DNA from 3 places in the Aliihoeflea sp. PC F10.4 genome. Region 1 is predicted to be linked to each of the others. Evidence: predicted binding sites of a transcription regulator. Region 1 holds the regulator's gene; each other region holds the start of a gene.
What was found. The regulator LexA, encoded in region 1, represses DNA repair genes until DNA is damaged. The targets are predictions, from matches to a motif close to TGTTCNNNNTGTGTTCNG.

Region 1 (5,639 bases):
TGCGCCGCCAATATGCAGATAGCCAGTGGGCGAGGGAGCAAAGCGTGTGACGACGGGACGGGTCATGGATGTTCCTGATTTTCGCAGCCGTATCGCCGAAGCGATATGTGGCGTTCTCGTGGCGCTCATGTAGCATAGGCAAGTCGCGGTGCAAGCACCGGGAACGGCCGTGGGGGCACGATGGGGGACAGACGGGAGACGATCGTCATCGACGAGCGGCGCTTATTAGGCGGTGTTCAGGATCCGTTTGTTTCGGCACAGTCGATCACTGCCGCCGGAAAATCTTCATATGCGGTGCCGGCCCGGTTGCGGCACCGGATCGGTCGGTTCGGGTTCAGTCTCGCTTCACTGCAACGATCGGTGGAATATGAACTTGACCATGGAATGGCGTTCCTGTTCGTGCCGGTGTTGCTCGCATTGGGAACGCTCATCTATTTCAACCTGCCTTGGGAGCCCGGTTTCGTCAGTCTCTTGGTACCGGTTCTGATCAGCCTCGCCCTCCTGCCGGCAACCGTTGCCGGAGGGGTGACGCGCGCCGCCATCGCCGCGATTCTCCTGACGTTTGCGGGAATGATGGCGGCGAAGGTCGAGACGAGGCTAGCCGATACAAAAGTTCTAGGATCGGAGATCACGATCCAGCTCACTGGACGCGTCGTGCGCATAGAGCATCAGGAAAGCGGCCGCGTGCGGCTTACACTCGATGTCGTCTCGACCGGCCGTCCAGAACTGCGCTATGCGCCCGACCGGGTCCGCGTCACGGCGCGTTCGATTCCCGATGGCCTCGTGCCCGGCGCAGGCGTTGTCGGCATCGCCCGCCTGATGCCGCCGTCGGGGCCGGTGCGCCCGCAAAGCTACGATTTCGCCTTCAAGCGCTATTTCGACGGCATTGGCGGTAGCGGCTTTTTCATGAGAGGACCGGACGCAACGGAACTCGCGACGGCATCGACGCGCAAGGAGCGCCTTGGCACATGGATCGAAAGTCGGCGCGGCGATGTGGCCGAGCGGATCGTCGCGCGTATCGGCGGCATGGAAGGCGGCATTGCAGCCGCGTTGATCACAGGGATACGAACAGGCATTCCCGAAGCTGCCAATGAAGCGATGCGGATTACCGGACTCTACCATGTCATATCGATCTCGGGGCTGCACATGGCGCTCGTCGGCGGCACGATCATGGTCTCCATCCGCACGGCGGCTGCGTTTTTTCCCGGTCTTGCCACGCGGCATCCGGTGAAAAAATACGCCGCCGGCACCGCCCTGTTCGGCACAGGATTTTACCTCATCGTGTCGGGCGGGGACATCGCCGCACAGCGCGCGTTCCTGATGCTTGCCGTCATGCTGATCGCGGTTTTGTTCGATCGCGCGGCGCTGACGATGCGCAATCTGGCGATATCGGCACTGATCATCATCCTCGTCTCACCGCATGAGGTGATCGGCCCGAGCTTCCAGATGTCGTTTGCCGCGACCGCCGCGCTGATTGCCGCATATGGCGCTTGGAGCGCACGCAAGCGCGATCGTCTTGAAGATCGCGGCCCACCGCCGAAGGCGGGTCTGCTCCGCTCCGGTTTGTCCAACGCAACGGCACTTGCGATGACATCGATCATAGCAGGGGTGGCAACGGCGTTGTTCACCGCCTGGCACTTCCAGCAGATCTCTCCATTGGGCGTCATCGCAAATCTCACAGCGATGCCGCTCGTTTCCATCATCATCATGCCCATGGCGGTGCTCGCGACAGTCTTGATGCCGGTTGGTCTCGATGGCCTGCCGCTCGACCTGATGGGGATGGGCATATGGGGAATGACGACGATCGCGTTCTGGTTGGCCGAGAGATCGGCGTTCGATGCGACCGGTGCCATACCGCTTTCCGCGGTGCTGGTTCTGACTTGCGCACTCGTCATTTTGACCATGACGGGAGGTGTCCTGCGCTGGGCGGCGGTACCGCTGATCGCTGCTGGCATTGCGCTGCTCGCAACACGCCAATTGCCGGACGTGTTGATTTCAGAAGACGCGCGGCTGGTTGCAGTTAGCACGACAAGCGGCGGCATCGCGGTCAATCGCCAGCGTCCGAACCGCTTCACGATCCAGAACTGGCTACGAGCCTTCGACGTGCAGAATTTCGAACGGCCATTAGGGCCGGAACAGGTCGTGCCTGGGCAGACTGACGGCGTCTTCGTCTGCCATGAAGGGCTTTGCACCGCGACGAGTGCGAAAGGAAACGTCATTGCTTATGCCGAAACAGCAGAAATCGCTGAACAGGTTTGCGGCGAGGCAGGGCTGATCGTCATTGCGGACGCGACCGCCGAAAACCCATGTCGCGCCCCTTCGGTGAAGGTAATAACCGCGCGCGATCTGGCAAGAGGCGGCAGTGCGCAGATCACATGGCGGAGCGAGGGAGCGGCACAACCTCACATACGATATGCGATCACCGAGCCATATCGACCCTGGCACGATCATCGCCGCTTCTCACGCGCCGCGCGCGGAATGGGACCTTACGTCCGTCCCGAACGACCGGCACCAGCCGAGCCATCGCAAGCCGAAAACGACTGATCATTGATGCGTTGGCATATAACCACCCATCGAACCGAACACCGGCTTCCTTCTCGATAACCTCGCTCGCCCTGTGTCAACCCAGGTCGTATCAGCTTCCAGTTCAGTATTTCCGGATCAGCCCGACCAGCTTGCCCTGCACCTTCACACGGTCCGAGCCGTAGATCTTGGTCTCATAGGCCGGATTGGCGGCCTCGAGTGCAATCGACGCGCCTTTGCGGCGAAAGCGTTTGAGCGTCGCTTCCTGATCGTCGACGAGTGCGACCACGATTTCGCCTGGCGTCGCGGATTGGCCCGAGCGGATGATAACTGTGTCACCATCAAGGATACCGGCCTCGACCATTGAATCGCCGTGAACTTCCAGCGCGTAATGCTCGCCACCCGTCAGCATGTCTGGCGGGACGGTAACGGCGCGTGTTGCGTGCTGGATGGCGTCGATCGGCACACCTGCCGCGATCCGCCCCATGACTGGAACCTCGATGGGACCGCGGGTCGCGGGCTGTAGCGGCTGTCGTTCCGGCTTCGCCGCAGGCTTATCCGAGAGGCTGCCCTGAATGACGCTCGGTTGAAAGCGTTTCGGAGGCTGAGAAATCGACTCCGGCAGCTTGATAACTTCCAGGGCGCGCGCCCGGTTTGGCATGCGGCGCAAGAAGCCTCGCTCCTCAAGAGCGGTGATCAGCCGGTGAATGCCGGATTTTGAAGCCAACCCCAGCGCTTCCTTCATTTCGTCGAAGGAGGGCGGCACACCGCTCTCCTTGAGGCGCTGATGGATGAAGAGAAGGAGTTCGTGTTGCTTGCGCGTCAGCATGGCTGGCCTTAAAAGGAATCGTTAAAACAAAACCAGAACAAACCTACCTGTTCCAGTTGTGTTCTGCAAGAGTCACGACGAAATTGCATGAATCAGGGGCTGAAATGATTGAACCGGGGCGGATTCTCTTCGCAATAGGGGCGCTGTTCGGTGCAAGCGGCGTGGCCTTATCGGCGGTTGCAGCGCATCGCACAGGTGGCGATCTCGGCACGGCCGCGTCGTTCCTGCTTATCCATGCACCGGCCCTGCTGGTGGTATCGGCGGGGTGGTTCGGTCGATGGCAGATCGCGGGCGGCTGGACGATCGTTGCCGGCATTCTCTTATTTTGCGGCGATCTTGTCGCGCGCTCGTTCCTCGAAACGCGGCTTTTCCCGATGGCCGCTCCGGCAGGTGGCCTACTCCTGATCGCGGGCTGGCTGCTCGTGGCGCTTTCGGCATTCCTCAACCGGCGCGAATCAACCTGATCGCGTCGTCGCGGCCAAACAGATAGAGAAGCGTGCGGATTGCCTTGCCACGCGGACCGGTAAGGTCAGGGTCGCGGTCGAGCAAAAGGCGTGCGTCGTCGCGTGCGATGGCGAGAAGATCGGCGTGGTGTTCGAGCCGTGCAAGCTGGAAACCCGGCGTGCCGGACTGGCGCGTGCCGAGCAATTCGCCTTCGCCGCGCAGTTTCAAATCCTCTTCGGCGATGCGGAACCCGTCTTCGGTGTCGCGCATGACCGAAAGGCGCTGCTTCGCGATCTCGCCGAGCGGAGATTGATAGAGAAGCACGCAACTCGAAGCCGCATCGCCGCGCCCGACCCGTCCGCGCAACTGGTGCAGTTGCGCAAGGCCGAACCTTTCGGCGTGTTCGATGACGATAATGGTGGCGTCCGGCACGTCGACGCCGACCTCGATGACAGTCGTTCCAACGAGAATACGGGTGCGTCCGGCTTTAAAATCGGCCATCGCCTCGTCTTTCGCCGCGCCCGACATGCGGCCGTGAACCAGCCCGACATCGGAGCCGAAAATCTCGGCCAGCGCTTTATGCCGGTCGGCGGCGGACATCACGTCCATGCCTTCGGCTTCCTCCACGAGTGGGCAGATCCAGTAGATTTTCTGGCCTTCGCTCACTGCACGTCGAATGCGTTCGATCAGGTCCGACAGGCGTTCGAGAGGTAGCGTGACGGTCTGGATCGGCTGACGCCCGGCAGGCTTTTCGTCGAGGCGCGAGACATCCATGTCTCCGAACGCAGTCAGCACCAGCGTGCGCGGGATCGGAGTCGCTGTCATGACGAGAATGTCGACTGCCGCGCCTTTCGCGCCGATGGCAAGCCGCTGATGAACGCCGAAGCGGTGCTGCTCGTCGATCACCGCGAGCGCGAGGTCGCGGAAGGCCACCGCGTCCTGGAAGATCGCGTGCGTGCCGATGACGATATCGATGGACCCGTCGGCGATGGCGGCCAGCGTCTGCGCCCGTTCACGACCCTTTTCCCGGCCAGTCAGGATGGCGGCAGTGAGGCCGGCTTTCTCGGCCAAAGGAGCAATTGTCGAAAAATGCTGACGCGCGAGAATTTCGGTCGGAGCCATCAGCGCTGATTGCGCACCTGCCTCGGCGGCGCGCGCCATCGCCATCAGGGCGACCACCGTTTTTCCGGAGCCGACATCGCCCTGAAGCAAGCGCAGCATCCGGTCGGGCTGGGCAAGATCGGCCTCGATCTCACGAACCGAGCGTTCCTGCGCGCCGGTCAGGCCATAGGGCAGGGCGGCTCGCACCGCCTCGCCGCGCGACCCGTCGCCAGTCAGCTTGCGTCCTGCTAGTTTGCGCATCCGCATGCGCACCATCGCGAGCGCGACCTGTCCGGCAAGGAGCTCGTCATAGGCGAGACGCCGCCATGCCGGGCTTGTCGATTCGCAGTCGGCCGCGTTTTCGGGTCGATGCAGTTCGACAAGCGCCTCGCCGAATGTCGGGAATCGGTGACGGTCGAGGACGGACGCATCCTGCCATTCGGGCAGAGCGGGAAGGCGTTCGAGCGCGGACGAAATCGCCTTGCGCAGGAGCTTGGCCGAAAGTCCCGCCGTCATCGGATAGACGGGCTCGATCAAGGGCAGGGAGGCGGCATCTTCCTTGGCGACGATATGATCGGGATGGACCATGGACGGGCGGCCATTGAACCACTCGACCTTGCCCGAGACGACGATCTCGCTTCCCTCGGGCATCAGCTTTTCCAGCCATTGGCCTTTGGCGTGGAAAAAGGTCAGCGCGATCTCGCCCGTCTCATCGAATGCGAAGACACGGTAGGGCACCGAG
Region 2 (5,639 bases), 2.4 Mb from region 1:
AATGGGCAAAAGCGCCGCTTGCGCGCGTTCTGACCGGAGTAACCTACATGTCCGAGACACATTCCATCGTCGTCGCGAGTGCGGCCCGCACCCCTGTCGGCTCGTTCAACGGCGCATTCGCCGCCGTTCCCGCCCATGAACTGGGCGCAGCCGCCATCAAGGGCGCGCTCGAACGCGCTGGTGTCGACGGCAAAGACGTTGACGAAGTGATCATGGGCCAGATCCTGCAGGCCGGCGAGGGCCAGAACCCGGCACGTCAGGCCGCAATGGCGGCCGGCATTCCGCAGGAAGCTACAGCCTGGAGCCTCAACCAGCTTTGCGGCTCGGGACTTCGCGCCGTCGCCCTCGGCATGCAGCAGATCGCCACCGGCGATGCGAAAATCATCGTTGCGGGCGGGCAGGAATCCATGTCGATGGCTCCACATGCCGCACATATGCGTGCCGGCCAGAAGATGGGCGACTTCAAGATGATCGACACGATGATCAAGGACGGACTGTGGGACGCCTTTTACGGCTATCACATGGGCAACACGGCCGAGAATGTCGCTCGCCAATGGCAGTTGACGCGTGAGGAACAGGATCAGTTCGCGGTCGCCTCGCAGAACAAGGCGGAAGCTGCGCAGAAGGCCGGCCGCTTCAAGGACGAGATCGTCCCGTTCACGATCAAGACCCGCAAGGGCGACGTGGTGGTCGAGGACGATGAATATATCCGCCATGGCGCAACGATCGAAGCCATGCAGAAACTGAAGCCGGCTTTCGACAAGGAAGGCACGGTGACGGCTGCGAACGCGTCCGGCATTAATGACGGCGCGGCCGCCGTCGTTTTGATGAGCGCCGACGAAGCAAAGCGCCGCGGCATCACCCCGCTCGCTCGCATCGTTTCCTGGGCGACGGCCGGCGTCGACCCGCAGATCATGGGCACCGGCCCGATCCCCGCCTCGCGCAAGGCTCTTGAAAAGGCCGGCTGGTCCGTCGCCGACCTCGATCTCGTCGAGGCGAACGAGGCCTTTGCCGCACAGGCCTGCGCCGTCAACAAGGACATGGGCTGGAACCCGGACATCGTGAACGTCAATGGCGGCGCGATCGCCATCGGTCATCCGATCGGTGCATCGGGCGCGCGCGTCTTCAACACGCTGCTCTTCGAGATGAAGCGCCGCGGTGCGCAAAAGGGTCTCGCAACGCTTTGCATCGGCGGCGGAATGGGCGTCGCCATGTGCGTGGAAGCGGTGAACTGAGGGAAACAGGGAGTGGGGAAAGGGAAACAGGGACAAGCAATTCCCTACTTCCTCCTTGCCCGCTCCCCTCATAAAGAAGGGGAGGAGTATTCATGACCACACGCACAGCACTCGTCACTGGCGGCTCGCGCGGCATCGGCGCGGCTATTTCGCAGGCACTGACGGCCGCCGGATACAAGGTCGCCGCGACCTATGCCGGCAATGACGAGAAGGCGAACGCCTTTAGGGCCGAGACGGGCATTCCGGTGTTTAAATGGGATGTTTCGAGCTACGAGGCTTGCAAGGAAGGTATCGCCAAAGTCGAGGCCGAGATCGGGCCGATCGATGTGCTGGTCAACAATGCGGGAATCACGCGGGACGCGATGTTCCACCGCATGACGCCGGATATGTGGAACGAGGTCATCGGCACCAATCTGACCGGCCTGTTCAACATGACGCATCCGGTGTGGAGCGGCATGCGCGAGCGCAAATTCGGCCGGGTCATCAATATCTCGTCGATCAACGGTCAGAAGGGCCAGATGGGGCAGGCGAACTATTCAGCGGCGAAGGCCGGCGATATCGGCTTCACCAAGGCGCTTGCGCAGGAAGGCGCGAAGGCCGGCATCACAGTCAACGCCATTTGCCCCGGCTATATCGGCACCGACATGGTCATGGCCGTGCCGGAAAAGGTGCGCGAGGGCATCATCGCCCAGATTCCCGTCGGGCGTCTGGGCGAGCCGGATGAAATCGCGCGCTGCGTCGTCTTCCTCGCTTCCGACGACGCCAGCTTCATCACCGGCTCGACCATTTCGGCCAATGGCGGCCAGTTCGTCGTCTGAACGTCACCGACAAGCCCGTCTTTCCGCTCCGAAAATGCGTGGAAAGACGGTGCACGACTTGTGGACAACCGGTGGATGAATTGCCGTTGCGTGAACTGGAAGCGGCGCAAAAAGGAACGGAACGAGAACCTGCCGAGTCAGCGATTCGATCCCTTTTCGTTCCAGACTCGTTCCGCTTGGGCGACTGGCGCATGACGTTTCGAAATACTATGTGGGGCGCGCAAGAGGTCCGCCCATTCACTTGGCGGAGCCGGGGTGCTAACCGTTCCCGACATTCCGTCGGCCAAAAGGCCTTTTTGGATAGATGAACATTCAGCCTCGCCCGTCGCAGCCTTTGATCGTTTCCGGCCGCGACGTCACCGCGATCCTCGGTCCGACGAACACCGGCAAGACGCATCTGGCGATCGAACGCATGGTCGCCCATGAATCCGGCGTCATCGGCCTGCCTTTGCGCCTGCTCGCGCGTGAGGTCTATACGCGCGTGGTCGAAAAGGTCGGCGCATCGAAGGTCGCGCTGATCACGGGCGAGGAGAAGATCGTGCCGCCCGGCGCGCGCTATTCGGTCTGCACGGTGGAAGCGATGCCGCGCGAGACGGATGCGGCTTTCGTCGCCATCGACGAGGTGCAGCTTGCCGCCGATTTCGAGCGCGGCCACATCTTCACAGACCGCATCCTCAATCTGCGCGGCCGTCAGGAAACACTGCTTCTTGGCGCGGCGACGATGCGCCCGATCCTCGAAAAGCTCCTGCGCGGCGTTTCCGTCGTCACCCGTCCGCGCATGTCGCATCTGGCCTATGCGGGCTCCAAGAAGCTGACGCGCCTGCCGCGCCGCACGGCGATCGTCGCCTTCTCCGCCGACGAGGTCTACGCCATCGCCGAATTGATCCGCCGCCAGCGCGGCGGGGCGGCTGTGGTGCTCGGCGCGCTCAGCCCTCGCACGCGAAACGCACAGGTCGAGCTCTACCAGTCCGGCGATGTCGATTACCTCATCGCCACCGACGCGATCGGCATGGGTTTGAATCTCGATGTGGACCATGTCGCCTTCGCACAGAACCGCAAATTCGACGGCTTCCAGTATCGCGAATTGACGCCTGCCGAGTTCGGCCAGATCGCCGGGCGGGCCGGACGTCACCTGCGCGACGGCACCTTCGGCGTGACCGGCCGGGTCGATCCTTTGAGCGACGAACTGGTCGAGCGCATCGAGGCGCATAATTTCGACAGCGTGAAAGTGCTTCAATGGCGTAGCGCCGTGTTCGATTTTTCCTCGATCGACGCCCTGAAGCGCTCGATCGACGCTCCACCACCTCTGGAAGGCCTGGCGCGCGCCCTTCCGGCGGTCGACGCCAAGGCGCTCGACATTCTGGCGCAGGACGATCGCGTACGCGCGTTGGCTGACACGCCCGAACGCGTGGCGCTTTTGTGGGATGCGTGCGCCCTGCCCGACTATCGCCGCATCGCGCCCGCACAGCATGCCGAACTGATCCGGTCGATCTTCATCGACCTTGCGACCAAGAGGTATGTCGATGCCGATTATATGGCCGAGCAGGTTCACCGTGCCGACGCCACGAGCGGCGACATCGACGCGCTCTCTCACCGGATCGCTCAGATTAGGACCTGGACTTTTGTTTCGAACCGGCCGGGATGGCTTGCCGATCCGGTCTATTGGCAGGAAAAAACACGCGATATCGAGGACAGACTGTCCGATGCGCTCCACGAACGATTGACGAAACGCTTCGTAGACCGCAGGACATCGGTGCTGATGCGGCGCTTAAGAGAAAATAGCATGCTTGAAGCTGAAATTAATCCGGCCGGCGACGTTTTGGTCGAAGGCCACCATGTGGGCGAATTGCAAGGCTTTCGCTTTACCGCCGACCAGAAGGCGGAAGGCGAGGACGCCAAGGCCGTGCGCGCTGCTGCGCAAAAGGTGCTTGCGAGCGAATTCGAGGCACGCGCCGAACGGTTCGCGGCGAGCGGCAATTCCGACTTCGCGCTGACGGCCGATGGCCTCGTGCGCTGGATCGGCGCGCCCGTCGCGACATTGACGGCAGGCGACGAGGCATTGCGCCCGCGGGCAATTCTTCTTGCCGACGAGCAATTGACCGGTGCGGCGCGTGACAAGGTCGCCGCCCGCATCGACCGTTTCGTCAACTATCAGATCGAGACGGCGCTGAAGCCGCTTTTCGACTTGACCGCGGCCGAGCAACTTTCGGGCATGGCGCGCGGCATCGCGTTCCAGCTCGTTGAGAATTTCGGCCTCCTGAACCGCCGCGACGTGGCCGAGGACGTGCGCGGGCTCGATCAGGACGCACGCGCCGCGCTGCGTCGTCTGGGCGTGCGCTTCGGCGCATTCCATGTCTTCATCCCCGCGCTGTTGAAGCCCGGCCCGGCCGGCATCGTCACGCTGCTCTGGGCGCTGAAGAACGACGGCAAGGACAAGCCCGGCTTCGGCGATGTGGTCAACGCACTCGCCTCGGGCCGCACCTCGCTCGTGATCGATCAGGCGATCGACAAGGATTTCTACAGGCTCGCCGGCTACCGCAATCTTGGCCGGCGCGCGGTGCGCGTCGATATTCTCGAGCGCCTCGCCGATCTCATTCGCCCTGCGCTTGCCTGGAAGGCAGGCGTCGGCCCCCGTCCTGACGGTGCATTCGACGGCAACGCCTTCATCGTCACACCCGCCATGATGTCGATCCTCGGTGCGACCGCCGAGGACATGGACGAAATCCTGAAGGGTCTCGGTTATCGCGGCGACGTCAAACCGGAAGAAGAAGTAAAGGCGAAGCTCGACGCGTTCGACGCCGAGGCGAAAGCCAAGGCAGAACCGGCGCAACCAGCGGAGGAAGCTGCCGCTTCGAGCGAGCCGGCGGATGAACAGGGTGACGTCGAGCCTGCCGAACCGGCCAGCGCAGAAGCGCCCGAACCTGTGGCTGCCGCTGACCAGCCCGCGCAGACCGAAAGCGTCGATGAGGCTTCGCCGGACACATCGGTGGAAGATGCGTCTTCCGAAGACGTCGCAACCGAGCCGGAAGAACCCAAGACGATCACCATCTGGCGGCAGGGCCGGTTCGACGGGCGCCCGCGCCGCGAGCAAGGTAACCGCAACCCGCGCGGAGACCAGCGCCGTCAGGGCGGCCGCTCCGACGAGGCGAACAACGCAGACGGCGAAAAGCGCAGCTTCCGTGGCAAAGGCCGCGAGGACCGGCGGGATGGGGCCAAGGGGCCGCGCAAGGGTAACAAGCCGCACGGCGGCCGGGATGCCAGACCGGGCGGCGCAGAGCGCCGCTGGGAAGCCAAAGCCCCGCGCGAAGCCAAGCCGGCGAAGATCGATCCCGATTCACCCTTCGCCAAGCTCGCCGCGCTCAAGGACCAGTTGAAGAAATAGGGAACCGGCATTCGGAATGACCGACGTCGCGCGCCAGCGCATCGATAAATGGCTCTTCTTCACCCGCGCGGTGAAGTCGCGCTCGCTGGCGGCGAAGATCGTTCAGGCCGGCAAGGTCCGGCTCAACCGCGAGAAGATCGATCACGCGGCACAGAACGTGAAGCCGGGCGACGTGCTGACAATCACGCTCGATCGGCGCATTCT
Region 3 (5,639 bases), 410 kb from region 1:
CGAGCTTCTTGCGCTCGTCGAGCACCGTTTCCAGACGCGAAACAACATCGGCCGGCGAAACCTTGAGCGCGGCAGCGGCCGCCTTGAGACGGCGATCCTGTTCGTCAAGATGCATGCGGGCGGCTTCGCCCGTCAGCGCCTCGATGCGCCGAACACCCGACGCAACCGCGCTTTCGCTGACGAGACGCACGAGCCCGATATCGCCGGTCGCCGCGACATGCGTTCCGCCGCACAATTCGGTCGAGTAGCTCCTGCCCGATTTTTCCCCATGCAGCGCGGTACCCATCGAGACGACCCGCACCTCATCGCCGTATTTTTCGCCGAAAAGCGCCATCGCGCCTTCCGCAATCGCATCGTCGACCGCCATCAGCCGCGTCGTCACAGGCGCATTCTGGAGAATGATTTCGTTGGCGAAATCCTCGATACGCGAAAGTTCGTCCGACGCGATAGGTTTTTGGTGCGAAAAGTCGAAGCGCAGTCGCTCGGACGCAACGAGCGAGCCTTTTTGCGCGACATGCGTGCCGAGCACTTCGCGCAACGCCTCATGCACGAGATGCGTGGCCGAGTGATTGCGGCGGATGCGGGCGCGACGCGACGCATCGACTTTGAGTTCGACTTCGTCACCGACCTTCAGCGACCCTTCCGAAACACGGCCCAGATGCACGAAGAGGCCATCCGCCTTCTTCTGCGTATCCGTAATATCGACCGAAAAGCCGTCGCCCGAAATCGTGCCGGTATCGCCAACCTGACCGCCCGACTCGCCATAGAACGGCGTCTGGTTCGTCAGGATTGCGACCTCCTCGCCCGCGCCGGCCCTGTCGACGGGCGCACCGTTCATGACGAGCGCCGCGATGACGCCTTCGGCGGCTTCCATATCGTATCCGAGGAATTCCGTCGCACCCAGCCTGTCGCGCAGGCCGAACCAGACGGTTTCCGTCGCCGCCTCGCCCGAGCCGGCCCAGTTGGCGCGCGCCTCGGCCTTTTGACGTTCCATCGCATCGGTAAAGCCGGAAAGGTCGACGGAAATGCCGCGCTGGCGCAGCGCATCCTGCGTCAGATCGAGCGGGAAGCCGAACGTATCGTAAAGCTTGAACGCGGTTTCACCGTCAAGCATGTCGCCCTGCGCGAGATTTTCGGACGCGTCCGATAGCAAGCCAAGTCCACGCGCCAACGTCCTGCGGAACCGCGATTCTTCGAGTTTCAGTGTCTCAGTGATCAGCGCCTCGGCGCGACCGAGCTCGGGGTAGGCCTGTCCCATCTCGCGGACCAACGCCGGCACGAGCTTGTGCATCAGCGGGTCGGACGCGCCGAGCAACTGGCCGTGGCGCATCGCACGACGCATGATACGGCGGAGCACGTAACCCCGCCCCTCGTTCGACGGCAGAACACCGTCAGCAATCAGGAAGCAGGACGAACGCAGATGATCTGCGATGACGCGAAACGACGCGATCGTCTCGGAATTCGGTGCCCTGCCGAGCGCTGACGCGGTCGCGTCGATCAGATGACGGAAAAGGTCTGTCTCGAAAACGCTCTCGACGCCTTGCAGAATCGAGGCCATCCGCTCCAGTCCCATGCCGGTATCGATGGACGGGCGCGGAAGCGGCTCCTGCACGCCCGGCTGGGTCTGCTCGAACTGCATAAAGACGAGGTTCCAGAATTCCAGAAACCGGTCGCCGTCTTCTTCGGGGCTTCCGGGCGGACCGCCCCAGATATGCTCGCCCCGATCGATGAAGATTTCCGAACAGGGACCGCAGGGACCGGTGTCCCCCATCGCCCAGAAATTATCGCTGGTCGGAATGCGGATGATGCGTTCATCCGGGAAACCCGCGATCTTCTTCCAGTGGTTCGCCGCCTCGTCGTCCGTGTGGTAGACGGTGACGAGAAGCTTGTCCTTCGGAAGGTCGAACTCCTTGGTGACGAGGTTCCACGCAAGCTCGATAGCGTGTTCCTTGAAATAGTCCCCGAACGAGAAATTGCCGAGCATCTCGAAAAAAGTGAGATGGCGCGCGGTGTAACCGACATTGTCGAGGTCGTTGTGCTTGCCGCCTGCCCGCACCACTTTCTGCGCGGTCGTCGCGCGCGAATAGGAACGCGTTTCAAGTCCCGTGAAGACGTTCTTGAACTGCACCATGCCCGCATTGGTGAACATCAACGTCGGATCGTTGCGCGGCACGAGCGGGCTGGACGCGACCGCCTCGTGACCGTTCTTCCGGAAGTAGTCGAGGAAGGTCGATCGGATTTCGTTGACGCCACTCATCTGGTGAACCCTTACGTGCTGGCTGGGTCCCGCTTTGCGGGAAGGAATGGCCTTTTACCGTCAGGTACATGTACTGTCCAGAAATCCGGCAGCCTGCAACGATTGCCTATCAAACAAAAAGCCGCCGGCTTCAAGCCGACGGCTTTCCTATCCCGACCGAAAGTCAGATTTTACATGCCGGAGGCATCGTCGAAATCGCCGTCGCCATCTTCCGGCTTGCCTTCATCGAGAAACTTCTCCGCGATCAGCCCGGCATTCTGGCGCAGCGCCAATTCGATCTCGCGCATCGTTTCCGGGTTATCGCGCAGGAACTGCTTGGCGTTCTCGCGCCCCTGCCCGAGGCGCTGCGAATTGTAGGAGAACCATGCACCGGACTTTTCGACGATTCCCGCCTTGACGCCGAGATCGACAAGTTCGCCGGTCTTAGACACGCCCTCGCCATACATGATGTCGAATTCGACCTGCTTGAAGGGCGGAGCCAGCTTGTTCTTGACCACCTTGACGCGGGTCTGGTTGCCGACGACTTCGTCGCGATCCTTGACCGAACCGATCCGGCGGATGTCGAGACGAACGGAGGCGTAGAACTTGAGCGCGTTGCCGCCCGTCGTCGTCTCGGGCGAACCGAACATGACGCCGATCTTCATGCGGATCTGGTTGATGAAGATGACCATGCAGTTCGAGCGCGAGATCGAGGCCGTCAGCTTGCGCAGCGCTTGGCTCATCAGGCGAGCCTGAAGGCCTGGCAGCGAATCGCCCATCTCGCCCTCGATTTCCGCGCGTGGCGTCAAAGCCGCCACCGAATCGATGACGAGAACGTCGATCGCACCAGAGCGTACCAGCGTGTCGCAGATTTCGAGCGCCTGTTCGCCCGTATCGGGCTGCGAGATCAGAAGGTTTTCAAGATCGACGCCCAGCTTGCGGGCATAGACCGGATCGAGCGCGTGTTCAGCATCGACGAAGGCGCAGATGCCGCCCTTCTTCTGAGCCTCGGCGACCGTGTGAAGCGCGAGCGTCGTCTTGCCCGAGCTTTCCGGGCCGTAAATCTCGATGATGCGCCCCTTGGGCAATCCACCGACACCGAGCGCGATATCGAGACCGAGCGAGCCGGTCGGCACCGTCTCGATCTCCACCACCTGTTCGTTCGCGCCGAGCCGCATGATCGAGCCCTTGCCGAACGCACGCTCGATCTGCGAAAGCGCAGCGTCGAGTGCCTTTGTCTTGTCCACAGTTCTGTCCTCTACAAGCCGCAATGAATTCTGAGCCATGATACATATCCCATGATGGTCAGCGAAAGTGGACAGTTCGGTGTCCCTCGAATTTTTGTACCTTTTTTGTTCTCTTTGTGCAAGAGGGATTAAATCATTGATAGATAAGCATTTCGGCATTTATGTTCGAACTATGTTCTTGCCGGTGCGTCATTTCATGTCGCTCGTTCTCCCAGGATCGAACCGCATGAGCGGGCGCGCATGACGCTGAATGAACGTCCTCTGATTCTGGCTGTGGGTGGGGCGCATGTAGACCGGCGCGGGACCGTGACGGGCGCCTATGTCGAAGGTGCATCCAATCCCGGGACGATGCGTGAGGAGATCGGCGGCGGCGCGTTCAACGCATTGCGCAACGCCTGCCGGCTCGGCGCGGCGGGCGCGATGCTGTCGGTGCGCGGCGGCGATCTGGCCGGGCAGACGGTTGCAGGCGCGATCGCCGACGCAGGCATATCCGATCTTTCCGCCACGTTCCTCGATCGTCAGACCCCGAGTTATACTGCGATCCTGCGTGAGGACGGCGAACTCGTCTGCGGCTTTGCCGATATGAACCTTTACGAACTCGCGTTCGAAAAACAGTTGCGCCGCCATCCGTTTCGCGACGCCGTTCCGCACGCCGACTGCATTTTGACGGATGCGAATCTGCCGCAAGCGGCGCTGGAGCGATTAACTGCAAGTGTTTCGGACAAGCAGATTTTCGCAATCGCGATATCGCCCGCGAAAGTCGTGCGCCTGAAACCTGTCCTGTCCACTTTGTCGGCGCTGTTCATGAACCAGAACGAAGCGCGTGCCCTGACTGACGCGGACGTGAGCGCCACCAGCGAAGAACTCGCTGCAAAGCTGATGAAGATGGGCGTGCAACGCGCAGTCGTCACATCGGGAAGCGCACCGCTTATCGCAATCGACGGCGGGCGCGTTTCGACGCTGCCGCCCTTCGTGTCAACAAAAGTCCGCGATGTCACGGGAGCGGGCGATTCGCTCGCGGGTGTGACGATGTTACGCCTCATTCAGGGGCTGGACTTCGCGCAAGCCGTGCGTCATGGCATCGCCGCGGCGTCGCTGACCGTCGAAAGCGAAAACGTCGTCGCCGATTTCACGGACGAAGACCTAGAACGGCGGCTAGCCGAAATCCCCCAACCAGCCGGAGCATGACATGATGTCGTCCCAGATCGATTTCGCACCCGAGGTTGCCGCAGCGCTCGAGGCGGGCAAGCCCGTGGTCGCGCTCGAAAGCACCATCATCACGCATGGCATGCCTTATCCGCAAAATGCGCAAATGGCCGCGCGTGTGGAAGAGATCATTCGCGAGGAAGAGGCGGTGCCGGCCACAATCGCTGTGATGGACGGGCGAATCCGGATCGGGCTTTCGCAAGCCGAGCGCGACGCATTGGCGCAAACGACGGGCGCCATGAAATTGTCGCGCGCGGACCTTGCCTTCGCCGTCTCGCAGAAAAGAACCGGCGGTACGACGGTCGCCGCAACCATGATTGCGGCTTCGCTGGCCGGCATCCAGGTCTTTGCGACCGGTGGTATCGGAGGCGTCCACAAGGGCGCGGAAACGAGTTTCGACATATCGGCCGACCTCGACGAATTGGCGCGCACGCCGGTCATCGTCGTGTCGGCTGGACCGAAGGCGATCCTCGATGGCGAAAAGACGCTGGAAGTTCTGGAGACGCGCGGTGTCCCCGTCGTCGGATACCGCACGGATGTGATGCCCGCCTTCTGGTCCTCGTCGTCGACGCTGTCCGCACCCTTGCGCCTCGATGAACCGAGCGACATAGCCGCGTTTCACGTCGCCCGGCAGGAACTCGGGCTGGGCGGCGGCATGTTGATCGCCAATCCGGTGCCGAGCGATCAAGAAATCGCAGCCGACATCATGGCCACCCACATTGAAAAAGCGCAGAGCGAGCTTGGTCCGAACGGTATTTCGGGCAAGGCCGTCACGCCCTATCTGCTTGGCCGCATTCTCGAACTGACCGATGGCGCAAGCCTTAAGACGAACATCGCGCTGGTCGAGAACAACGCCCGCCTCGCCGCAAGGATCGCCAAGGCGCTTTGAGCGATCACAAACCGCAAAACAAAAAAGCCCCGGCTTGACCGGGGCTTTTTTCTGTTCCGAA

Region 2: a site for LexA is predicted at 2,211-2,228, ahead of ACX82Z_RS19900 (helicase-related protein). Genes of this name have one in related genera too.
Region 3: a site for LexA is predicted at 3,646-3,663, ahead of recA (recombinase RecA). Genes of this name have one in related genera too.

Annotation. Positions count from the first base shown of each region.
Region 1 covers NZ_JBTSWH010000001.1:1,566,694-1,572,332, reverse strand. Annotated here, with positions in the region: gene gltX (glutamate--tRNA ligase) at 1-66, opposite strand, end outside; gene ACX82Z_RS07840 (ComEC/Rec2 family competence protein) at 181-2,544, shown strand; gene lexA (transcriptional repressor LexA) at 2,648-3,352, opposite strand; gene ACX82Z_RS07830 (DUF423 domain-containing protein) at 3,457-3,816, shown strand; gene recG (ATP-dependent DNA helicase RecG) at 3,794-5,639, opposite strand, start outside.
Region 2 covers NZ_JBTSWH010000001.1:3,969,316-3,974,954, reverse strand. Annotated here, with positions in the region: gene ACX82Z_RS19910 (acetyl-CoA C-acetyltransferase) at 48-1,235, shown strand; gene phbB (acetoacetyl-CoA reductase) at 1,328-2,053, shown strand; gene ACX82Z_RS19900 (helicase-related protein) at 2,358-5,435, shown strand; gene ACX82Z_RS19895 (RNA-binding S4 domain-containing protein) at 5,452-5,639, shown strand, end outside.
Region 3 covers NZ_JBTSWH010000001.1:1,156,396-1,162,034, reverse strand. Annotated here, with positions in the region: gene alaS (alanine--tRNA ligase) at 1-2,257, opposite strand, end outside; gene recA (recombinase RecA) at 2,428-3,522, opposite strand; gene ACX82Z_RS05760 (carbohydrate kinase family protein) at 3,724-4,671, shown strand; gene ACX82Z_RS05755 (pseudouridine-5'-phosphate glycosidase) at 4,673-5,578, shown strand.